2 regions of the Gordonia sesuvii genome follow, and region 2 is predicted to be linked to the other one. Evidence: riboswitches for the same ligand, from Rfam matches in the RefSeq annotation. Region 2 holds a riboswitch; the other holds the start of a gene.
What was found. Region 2 has a riboswitch for cobalamin ahead of VZC37_RS05320 (ABC transporter substrate-binding protein). Riboswitches for the same ligand answer to the same signal wherever they lie in the genome.
Positions count from the first base shown of each region.

Region 1: another riboswitch for cobalamin. It lies ahead of VZC37_RS00625 (CbtB domain-containing protein); the one in region 2 lies ahead of VZC37_RS05320 (ABC transporter substrate-binding protein).

Region 1 covers NZ_JAZDUF010000001.1:144,290-149,670, forward strand. Annotated here, with positions in the region: gene VZC37_RS00605 (molybdopterin-dependent oxidoreductase) at 1-1,300, shown strand, start outside; gene VZC37_RS00610 (acyl-CoA dehydrogenase family protein) at 1,323-2,549, opposite strand; gene VZC37_RS00615 (histidine phosphatase family protein) at 2,655-3,167, opposite strand; gene VZC37_RS00620 (CbtA family protein) at 3,177-4,013, opposite strand; gene VZC37_RS00625 (CbtB domain-containing protein) at 4,091-4,315, opposite strand; cobalamin riboswitch at 4,360-4,487, opposite strand; gene VZC37_RS00630 (ATP-dependent helicase) at 4,526-5,381, shown strand, end outside.
Region 2 covers NZ_JAZDUF010000001.1:1,151,888-1,157,268, forward strand. Annotated here, with positions in the region: gene VZC37_RS05310 (ABC transporter ATP-binding protein) at 1-244, opposite strand, end outside; gene VZC37_RS05315 (FecCD family ABC transporter permease) at 273-1,277, opposite strand; gene VZC37_RS05320 (ABC transporter substrate-binding protein) at 1,361-2,419, opposite strand; cobalamin riboswitch at 2,465-2,604, opposite strand; gene VZC37_RS05325 (TetR/AcrR family transcriptional regulator) at 2,622-3,224, opposite strand; gene VZC37_RS05330 (alpha/beta fold hydrolase) at 3,296-4,150, shown strand; gene VZC37_RS05335 (RNA polymerase sigma factor) at 4,404-4,958, shown strand; gene VZC37_RS05340 (VOC family protein) at 4,955-5,381, shown strand, end outside.

The DNA of each region.
Region 1 (5,381 bases), 1.0 Mb from region 2:
CCACGCGATCGGCGTGATGTTCCACGCCTGTGCCGAGTCGATCTCGGTGTACAACTGCCCGGTGAAGCGGGTGGACGCCGAGGTCGTCTACACCAACAACCCGCCGTCGGGGGCGTTCCGCGGATATGGCCTGGGGCAGGTCATCTTCGCCGTCGAGTCGGCGCTCGACGACCTCGCGCTGCGCCTGGACCTCGATCCGTTCGACCTGCGACGGCGCAACATGGTGGCCGACGGCGATCCGTTGCTGATCTCGCACGAAGAGCCGGAACCGGATCTGCTCTACGGCAGTTACGGACTCGATCAGTGCCTCGACCTCGCCCAGGAGGCGCTGGCGCGCGGCAACGACGTCGCCGCTCCCACCGGCGACCGGTGGCGCATCGGTGAGGGAATGGCCCTGTCCGCCATCGCGACGATGGCGCCCCGCGGCCACATCGCCCGCGTCCGAGTCAGTGTCGACGAAGACGGCGTGTACCGCGTCGGCGTGGGGACGGCCGAGTTCGGCAACGGCACCACCACGGTGCACACCCAGATCGCCGCCACCACCATGAACACCGGCCTCGACCGGATTCGGTTGCGCCACGGCGACACCGACGCCGCCGACTACGACACCGGCGCCTTCGCCTCGGCCGGGACGACGGTGGCGGGCAAGGCCATCCACGCGGCCTGCATCGCCCTGCGCGAGACGATGGTCACCCTGGCGGCCAGCGTCGCCGACGCCGAACCCGACACCGTGCAGATCGACCGCGAGGGCGCGCTCGTCGGGGATCGCCGGATCTCCTTCGGCGAACTCATCGACGCGGCCGACGATACGGGGCAGACCCGTCGACTCGAGGCGTGCGGTGAGGAGACCGGCGAGTTCCGCTCGATCGCGTTCAACGTGCAGGCCTTCCGGGTCGCGGTGGACGTCGAGACCGGTGTGGTCACGATCCTGCAATCCGTCCAGTCCGCCGACGCCGGTACGGTGATGAACCCGGCGCAGTGCATCGGTCAGGTGGAGGGCGGTGTCGCACAGGCGATCGGATCATCGCTGTACGAGGAGATCATGCTCGAGCGCGGGGTACCGCTGACCAACGTGTTCCGAACGTATCGGGTGCCGCAGATGGCCGATGTGCCGACCACCGAGGTGTACTTCGCCGACACCTCTGACGAACTCGGTCCGTTCGGCGCGAAGTCGATGAGCGAGTCCCCGTACAACCCGGTGGCGCCCGCCCTGGCCAACGCCATCAGGCGGGCGATCGGCGTCCGTCCGTACGAATTGCCGATGTCGCGCGACCGCGTCTGGCGCCTGGCGCAGGGCTGATCGCGGGCTCACCGCCCGGAGATCACCCGCGCAGCAAGCCCTTTGCCACGTGGGTCACCTGGATCTCGTTGCTGCCGGCGTAGATCATCAGCGACTTCGCGTCGCGGGCCAGTTGCTCCACTCGGTACTCGGCCATGTAGCCGTTGCCGCCGAACAGCTGCACGGCCTCCATGGCGACCTCGGTCGCCGCACGTGAGGAGTAGAGCTTCATAGCCGACGCCTCCGCCAGGCTCGGCGGCTTGCCGGCCTTGGTGCGCTCGATCGCGTTGAACAGCATGTTCTGCACGTTGATCCGGGCCACCTCCATCTCGGCCAGTTTGAGCTGGATGAGCTGGAACTGGCCGATCTCCTGACCCCACAGGGTGCGGTTGCGGGCGTAGTCGATCGACAGCCGTTGCGCCTCGTTGATGATGCCGAGCGACAGCGCCGCGATGCCGACGCGTTCGGCGGTGAAACCGGCTTTCGCCCCCTCGCCGCCGCGGGTGTCGGTGCCGGTGTCCTCGGTCTCGCCGAGCAGGCGGTCCGCGCCGAGTCGCACGTTGTCGAAGAACAGCTCTCCGGTCGGCGAGCTCATCATGCCCATCTTCTTGAACGGCTTGCCCTGGGTGAGCCCGGGCATCCCCTTGTCGAGGACAAAGGACAGCACCTTGCGGTCGCGTATGGGGGTGTCGCTGCCGTCGTCGAGTTTGGCGAACACGACGATGGTATCGGCGTAGGGACCGTTGGTGATGAACGTCTTCTGCCCGTTGAGCACGTACTCGTCGCCGTCACGTCGAACCGTGGTTTTCATGCCGCCCAACGCATCCGAGCCGGAGTCCGGTTCGGTGATCGCCCACGCGCCGACCTTCTCCATCGTGACCAGTTCGGGCAGCCAGCGCTTCTTCTGGGCCAGGGTTCCCTTGCCGCGGATCGTCGAGGCCGTCAGTCCCATGCTGACACCCATCGATCCGACGAGTCCGAGACAGACGCCCGCGAGTTCGATGTTGAGGATCATGAACATCGAACTGGACATGTTGCCGCCACCGCCGCCACCCGACGACTTCGTCCCGGCGGCCTCGGCCTCGAGTTCCTTCTCGAGGGCTTCGGCGGCCATCGCGTCGACGCCGAAGGTGGACAACAGCTTACGGGTGATGTCGTAGGGCGGGAGCACTCCGGTCTCGAGTTCGTCGATGTGCGGACGGATCTCCTTGTCGACGAACGCCCGCAAGGCATCTCGCACCATCAGATCTTCGTCGGACCACTCGAACATCGCCACACTCCCCACAGCCGGGACCCGCGTCGCAGCGGGCTGAACATGTTTCACTTACCGCCACGTTACTGTGTCAGGAGTCACTCACGAAGTAAAGAGACACATTCACACTTCCGTACCTTCGGCTGGCAGCGAGTAGCTGGTCGCCGGCCGGATCTCGACGCGGAAATACTCTTCCGCGTCAGCGGTGAGCAGCGCCTGGGCGACCGGCATGGTCACCACACAGACGTCCGGCAACGTCACGGAGTCGGTGCGCCATCGGTGGATACGCGCCACGAAGTCGGCGACGCTCTCCCCGCCATGGGGTCGCGACGTCGGATCGGTGAACCAGGTCGCGAGGTCCTCGGGCGCGATCTCCTCCGGCGTGAGCCCCGACCAGGCGCCGACGTCGAGGGAGACCAACGCCGGGACCACGCGGGCGTTCACGCCGAGTTGCGCCACGGTGTCAGCGGCCGCCCGTTCCGGGCCCACGACGATCGGACCGCCGCAGGTGATCGCCTCGACGACAGTGTCGCGCAGTCGGGCGGCATCGCGCCGGCCATGCTCGTCCAGAGACAGGTCACCGCCGAACCGCACCGACTTGTTGGGCCCGGTGCGGCCGGCGGTGACGATGAGCACGGTGTGCGGTCAGCCCTGTTCGGCGACGACCTTGTCGTCGACCGACTTTGTCGAGTCGGTCGACCCGGCGAGCCGTCCGAGGATCAGCGCGAAGACCAGTGCGAGTACTGTCCACAGGATCACCTGGGAGGCGATCGTGTAGATGCGGAAGTCGCCGATCACGTCGCCGGGGAAGCCCGGGAAGACGATCTCACCCGCACCGTTGGTCACCGGCCCGGGCACCTCGTGGAACTCCGGCAGCAGCGCGACGGTGATCGTGACCGCCACCAGGTAGCCGGCCGCACCCGCGACTGCGGACAGCAGGCCGCCCAGACGAGGGCGCAGCCAGAGCGCGAGGATCACCGCGGCCACCGCGAACGCCACCGACAGCAACGTCAGGGTCAGGAATGCTCCGCTGCGGGCGCCGATGCTGTCGTCGTCGCCCACCGCCGGCGGGTTGGCCGGATAGGCGAAGAACGGCACCCCGAACATGACCACGAATCCGATCACGCCGAGCGCGGCTGACACCATCCGTGGGTCGGTCGCCGGATAGCGCCGGCCGAGGTAGGCCCAGAGCACCGTGAACGCGACCGCGAAGAACGCGCCCATGCACACCGCGAACACGATCGTGCCGACGCCCGCACCGATGTTCTCCTGGACGGACCGGGTGAAGACCTCACCGCCCTCACCGTGTGTGTGGCCGCCGTGGGCGGCCATCTCGAGGGCCTCTTCGGCCTCGGACCGTCCGCCTTCGTAGTCGATCGCCTTGGCGACCTGGGGTTCGATGAACAGTCGCGCGAAGATGAACGCGACGATGCCGGCGATCAGGCCCGAGAGCAGGCCTGCGCCGATGAACTTCTTCTCCATGTGTGGTTGTTCTCCTGCGTCCTGTGTTCGATCAGTAACTGTTCGATCAAGTGGATGTTCGATCAGAATCTGTTCGATCAGTGGCAGGGGAAGCCGAGGAAGTGCCGGGCATCGTGCACGAACTCGTGGATGTGGGTGTCGGAGCCGAACACGGACACCGCGCCCTGGTCGTATCCGAGGAAGTAGTAGGCCAGGCCGGCCAACAATACGGTCAGGCTCAGCCAGAGTGCGGCACTCGCCGCGGAGAGATCCGGTACGGCCAGGGAACGCGGCCGTGCGGCCGCCTGGGTGGAGGCAGTCATCTTCCTCATGTCCTGTTCTCGGGATGTCGCGTCCCGTTGTCGTCGTCGAACGAGCTCACCAGAGCGGCATTCTGGCTCTCCCGCAGACGACGACCGCCGGCCCGGGATCACAGCGGCGCGACCGCTCCGGATTCCCACCGGATTCCCCGCGCACTGGTGTGTGATGACTGTACTACCGGGGTTGTCAGATGTGTGAGGGATGATGGCAAGGTGCCTCGCGCCGCATCCGTTCTCGACCGCTTCACCGCTCCCACCCGGCGGTGGTTCAGCGGCGCGTTCGACGAGCCGACCCCGGCCCAGACCGGCGCCTGGTCATCGATCGCCGATGGCAACAACACGCTGGTCATCGCGCCCACCGGCTCGGGCAAGACCCTCTCTGCCTTCCTGTGGGCACTCGATCGGCTCGCCGCCCGGCCGGAACGCCGCAGCGGTACCCGAGTCGTCTACATCTCGCCCCTGAAAGCCCTCGCGGTCGACGTGGAGCGCAACCTGCGCGCACCGCTGACCGGCATCACCCGTGCCGCTCAGGAACTCGATCTGCCCGAACCCGACATCACTGTCGGGGTGCGCTCCGGTGACACCCCGGCGGCTGCGCGGCGGGCGCTGGTGAAGTCACCGCCCGACATTCTCATCACCACCCCCGAATCGCTGTACCTGATGCTGACGTCGGCCGCGCGCGAGACACTGACCGACGTCGAGGTGGTGATCGTCGACGAGGTACACGCGGTCGCCGCGACCAAACGCGGCACACACCTGGCACTCACCTTGGAACGCCTCGACGAACTCCTCGAACAGCCGGCCCAGCGGATCGGACTGTCTGCGACGGTTCGCCCGCCGCAGGTGGTCGCCGAGTTCCTCAGCGGTTCCGCGCCGTACCAGGTCGTTCGGCCCAAGGCAGCCAAGACATTCGACCTGCGGGTCGACGTGCCGGTCGAGGACATGGCCAACATCCCGCCGCCACCGCAGGCCGACGAGGCCGCCGAGCTCGACGACGCGTTCTCCCCCACCGCCGGTTCGTTGTGGCCGTACGTCGAGTCGTCGATCGTCGACCTGATCGAGAAGAACC
Region 2 (5,381 bases):
CGACTGTGGCTACCCTCCGCGCGATCTGCCGGCGGCGCAAGGAGCGGATGTCCGTGTCGTCGAGCAACACCTCACCGGAGTCCGGCTTCTCGACTCCCGCCAGCACGGTGAGCAGCGATGACTTCCCCGAGCCGTTGGGCCCGAGGAGCCCCATCGTCTCGCCCGGCGCAGGTTCGACCGTCACGCCGTCGAGGACGAGGTTCCCACCACGGCTCCAGCCGATGTGCTTGGCGTGCAGCGGCATCAGCAGCACCCCCGATCAGATACATGTCTCATGATCGACCCCGCATACGGAAGAGGATCAGCGCGAAAGCGGGGACACCGATCAACGCCGTGACGACACCGACCGGGATCTCCTGGGGCGCGAACAGGGTTCGGGCCACCGCGTCCACCCACACCATGAACACCGCACCGACCAGCGCGGTCGCGGGCAACAGGCGTCCGTGCCGCGGACCCACCAGGAACCGCGCCGCATGCGGCAACACCAGACCGACGAAACCGATTGCACCGGCGGCACTCACGAGCGACGCCGTGACCAGTGCGGTCACAGTGAGCAGCAGGATACGGATCTGCCGGACCGACACACCCAGCGACGCTGCCGCGGAGTTTCCGAACGTGAACGCATCCAGCGACGACGACACCGTCAGGCAGACAACGATTCCGAACAATGTCACCGCGCCGCACAAGACGACGTCGGTCCAGTCCGCCCCGCTGAGCGAGCCGAGCAACCAGAACAGGACGCCGCGAGTCTGCTCGGCGTCGGCCGACGACATCACGATGAATGACGTCAGGGCCGAGAACAGCTGCGTCCCTGCCACTCCGGCGAGGATGACCTTCGCCGTCCCGCCGCCGGCGCCGGCCGCGAGCGCGAGGACACACACGAAGGCCACCACCGCCCCGACGAATGCGCCGGTCGACAACGAGATCAGGCCACCGCCGATTCCCAGCACGGCCACCAGCACCGCGCCGGTCGAGGCACCGGACGAGATGCCGAGAACAAAGGGGTCCGCCAACGGGTTCCGCAGTAGAGACTGCATGATCGCGCCGCACAGCGCGAGACCCGCACCGCACACTGCGGCCAACAGTGTTCGTGGCAGCCGCAGTTCCCAGACGATGCCGTCCTGCAGCCGAGTGAGTCCCGACGTCCCGATGCCCCAGTGCTCGAGTATCACCGCGTACACGTCACGGACCGACAGACTCGCCGGTCCGATCGTGACCGTCACCGCGATCGACAGGAGCAGGAGAACCACACCGCCGACCAGCACGGTGGCGAACACAGTCCTCGATTCGGTCCACGGCGCCTTGGCGGGCGCGGCGCCGGCTGTTCCGGCGGCCGCGTCCCTCGGCGTCACGGGTGCACTCACGATTGCGGTTCGGCGAGATTCCACTGTCGAAGCGCCGTCGCGACCTTCTCGACCCCGTCGACGGTCCGGATGGTGGGATTCATGTCCGCGCCGTTGACGATGATGAAGCGTTCGTCGCGCACCGCTTCCATCTGTGAGGTGACCGGATTCGATTCGAGGAAGGCGATCTTGCTCTCGAGCGCGTCACCGTCGATACTGCGTCGGCTGAGGTCTGCCATGACCAGCGCGGTCGGGTTGCGGTCGGCCACCGTCTCCCACGTCACCTGTGGCCACTCGTCGGAGGTGTCGTCGAATACGTTTCTCGCGCCGACGGCATTGGTGATGACGCCGGACGACCCGCAGCACCCCGCCATGTAGGGCGTCTTGGTGTCCGCGAACCAGAACGCCAACGAGACGCCGGTCGCGTCGACCGACTCCGAGGCAGTGGTGTAGCGGTCCTGAAGTTCGGCGACGAACTCCTCGCCGCGTTCACGGACGTCGAAGATCGCCGCGAGCTCGCGGATCTCCTGATAGACACTGTCGAGCGTGTACGGAGTGGTGCGGGCGCCGTCGGCATTCGACGCCGAGGACACCTCTCCCGCGCAGCCGTTGTCGGTGGGCGACAAATACGTCGGTACACCGAGTTGTTCGTACTGGTCGCGACCGGCTTCGCCGCCGTCGCCGATCGACGATGCGAACGACGCGGTCACGAAGTCGGGCTCGGCATCGAGGACCACTTCCAGTGATGGCTTCTGATCGGACAGCCGCGGCACCGTCTCGTTGGCCTCGGCGAGGTTCTCACGGACCGGATCGGTCCACGTCGCAGTGCCGACCATCCGGTCCTCGAGGCCGAGGGAGAGCAGGATCTCGGTGGAGGCCTGGTTGAGGGACACGACCCGTTCCGGAGGGGCGTCAACCGTGACGCTTCGACCGCAGTTCTCGATGGTCACCGGGTAGCCGGCGGCCGTCGACGCATTGTCGCCGGAGTCGGAATCGGAGTCCGAGCTACCGCACCCGGCGACCACGAGGGCGGACACGGCGAGGGCAGTGGTCCAGCGAATCGCTGACTTGCGCATCAAGACGAATACTTCCTGCTCAAAGGCCCGTTCGCGGGGCCCGAAGTGAACCTGACCCGATCGTCGAGTAGCCGGACTCGCGTCACGCCCTTCACAAGCGGATGCTCACCGTTGCGCGTCAGTCCCGGATTCGCACCGGGTTCCCTCTCCGATCGGTGCCGCAGAGCGGCCGCGGTCACCATACACCGGGCCGTGCCCCGGCTCAGATCGCGAAGGAGTCGATGATGCGATTCAACACCGCCACGACGTCCTCGGTGGCCGCAGCCTTGTCCTCGGCCGCCGCGACATAGAGCGCCGACTCGTCGAGAGCTCCGATCGCGACGTGGGCGATCGGGCGGACCGGCTGGTCGGCGATCTGACCTGCCGCTATCGCCGCCAGCAGGATGCCCTCGATGAGGGCGAAGCCGAACTCCTCGCCCCGTGCGCGCCATTCGCTCCAGCCCAGGACGGCCGGGGCGTCGACCAAGGTGATCTGATGCACCGCCGGATCGGTGGCCCGTTCGAGGAACACACGTGACCCTGCCTTGAGCGCGCCGAGCGGATCGCTCGCGCCGATCTGCGCCACCTGTGTGGCGATCTCCGCGGTGATGTCCTGCTCCACCTGGTCGTAGACCGCGGCGAACAGTCCCTGCTTGTCCTTGAACTGGTGATAGAGCGCGCCCCGCGTGACGCCGGCCTCGGCGACGATCGACTGGGTGCCGACGGCGGCGTACCCGTGGTTGCCGAAGAGTGTGCGCCCCGCGGCCACGAGTGCTGCCCGGGTCGCGGCGGTGCGCTCGGCCTGGGTACGACGATTGACTTTCATACAGCTTGCACGTAACTTTCATACAGAGTGTTCGTAAGTTCTCCGAGTCTATCCGAGAGGCGGCACCCGCGATGACGACCACGATGTCGACGATCGATCTGCCCACCGCCACCATCGAATACGCGAGCCACGGCCCCGCCGACTCGCCCCACCCGCCGGTCGTGTTCGTCCACGGTGTCCTCGTCGATCACCGACTCTGGCAACCGACGGCTGAACTCCTCGCCGACGCCGGGTACCGCAGCATCGTGCCGACCCTGCCGCTGGGCGCGCACCACCTCCCGTGGGGGCCGACGGCGGACCGCAGCCCTCGTGGTGCGGCACGCCTGCTCCACGAGTTCATCGATGCATTGGATCTGTCCGGTGCGACCCTGGTCGCCAACGACACCGGCGGAGCGATCACACAGTTCGCCCTCGACGACGATCCGGACATCGTTCGCGCCGTGGTGTTCACCAATTGCGACGCCTTCGACCTCTTCCCGCCTCAACCGTTCCGACTGCTGTTCGCCCTGCTCCGGCAGCGACCGCTGCTCAAACCCCTCGCCGGGAGCATGCGGTGGCGTGCGCTGCGGCATTCACCACTCGGAGTGGGGCTCCTGATGAACCAGCCGGACCCAAAGCTCACGCGGTCGGTGTTCGAGCCCGTACAGACAGACGCCCGCATCCGAGACGATCTGATCGCGTTCCTGAAGGCGATCGACCCCGCGGAACTCGCCGAGGTCACCGCACGGATGTCGCGGGTACGGCTGCCGGTCACGATGGCGTGGGGCGCCGACGACCGGTGCTTCACCCCTGAGCACGGACGACGATTCGCCGCAGTCTTCCCGGACGCCCGCTTCGTCGAGGTGCCGAACGCCCGCACGTTCGTGTCGCTCGATCAGCCGCAGGCGGTGGCGGACGCCGTGGTGGCGACGTCGGCGCGGGTCTGACCTCGCCCGATCCCCGAGGAGATCCGGAGCCTGCGGAGGACCCGACCCCCTGGTCCCCGAGGAGATCCGGAGCCTGCGGAGGATCGTCACGAAGGGCCCTTCGAGACCCTTCGATACGCTCGCAAGCTCGCTACTCAGGGCGGCGCGCTCGCAAGCTCGCTCCTCAGGGACCGAGGGGGAACGCTCGCGACCACCGCGAAGAAATTCTCGGATCGGGCGTCGGATTCCGACCGCCACGAACGACGATGTAGATGTGAGCGGCGAACGAGAGGGTCCGCCCGGAGGCGGTGCGCCCGCGCTGCTGGCGGTGTACGACGATGCGCTGCCGGCGGTGTACGGCTACCTGTTCCGGCGGTGTTCGGACAGACGCGTCGCCGAGGACATCACCTCGGAGACGTTTCTCGCCGCGATGGACACCGTGCGCCGCGACGACGCGGCCAGGCCCACGACGGCTTGGCTGATCGGCGTGGCCCGGCACAAACTCGCCGACCACTGGCGCACGATGCAGCGCACACCGGAACCGGTCGAGGAGGTACCGGAACCGGCGGACGACCTCTGGGACGCCCATCTCGACCGTATGGTCGCCCATCACACCCTCGCCACGCTGTCACCGACACATCGCGCGGTGTTGACGCTGCGCTACGTCGACGACCTACCGGTCGGCGACTGCGCGGCGATCCTCGACCGCACCGTGGGCGCCACCGAAGCGCTGCTCACACGGGCCAAGCGGGCCTTCCGCGCGGCCTACCCGGAAAGCGACCGCCAGCCGGGCCGACCTCAGCGAACACGGAGAGGAGGTCACGCATGAACGCCCACGACGGCACCGGGCACGACAACACCGCATATCCCGGCGGTGCGACGCCACCCGACCCGTTCACCATTCTGCGGGCCGCCGACTCGCCGGGCTGGGCCGACCCGATCGCCCCCGACGCCGAGTTCGCCCGCCACCTGCGCGACCGACTCGAACGCGGGGCGACCCTACCCGAAGGAGTTGTCATGAGTACCACCCTCGACACCATCAGCACCACTGCCGAACCGGCGGTGGAACGCCCCGGCGCCCTGCCGTACCTGACCGTCGCCGATGCGCGTGCCGCGATCGATTGGTACGTCGCACATCTCGGCGCCCGACTGCGCGGAGAACCGATCGTCATGGGCGACGGCAGGATCGGCCACGCCGAACTCGAGATCGGTGGTGGTGCCGTCTATCTCGCCGACGAGTTCACCGAGATGG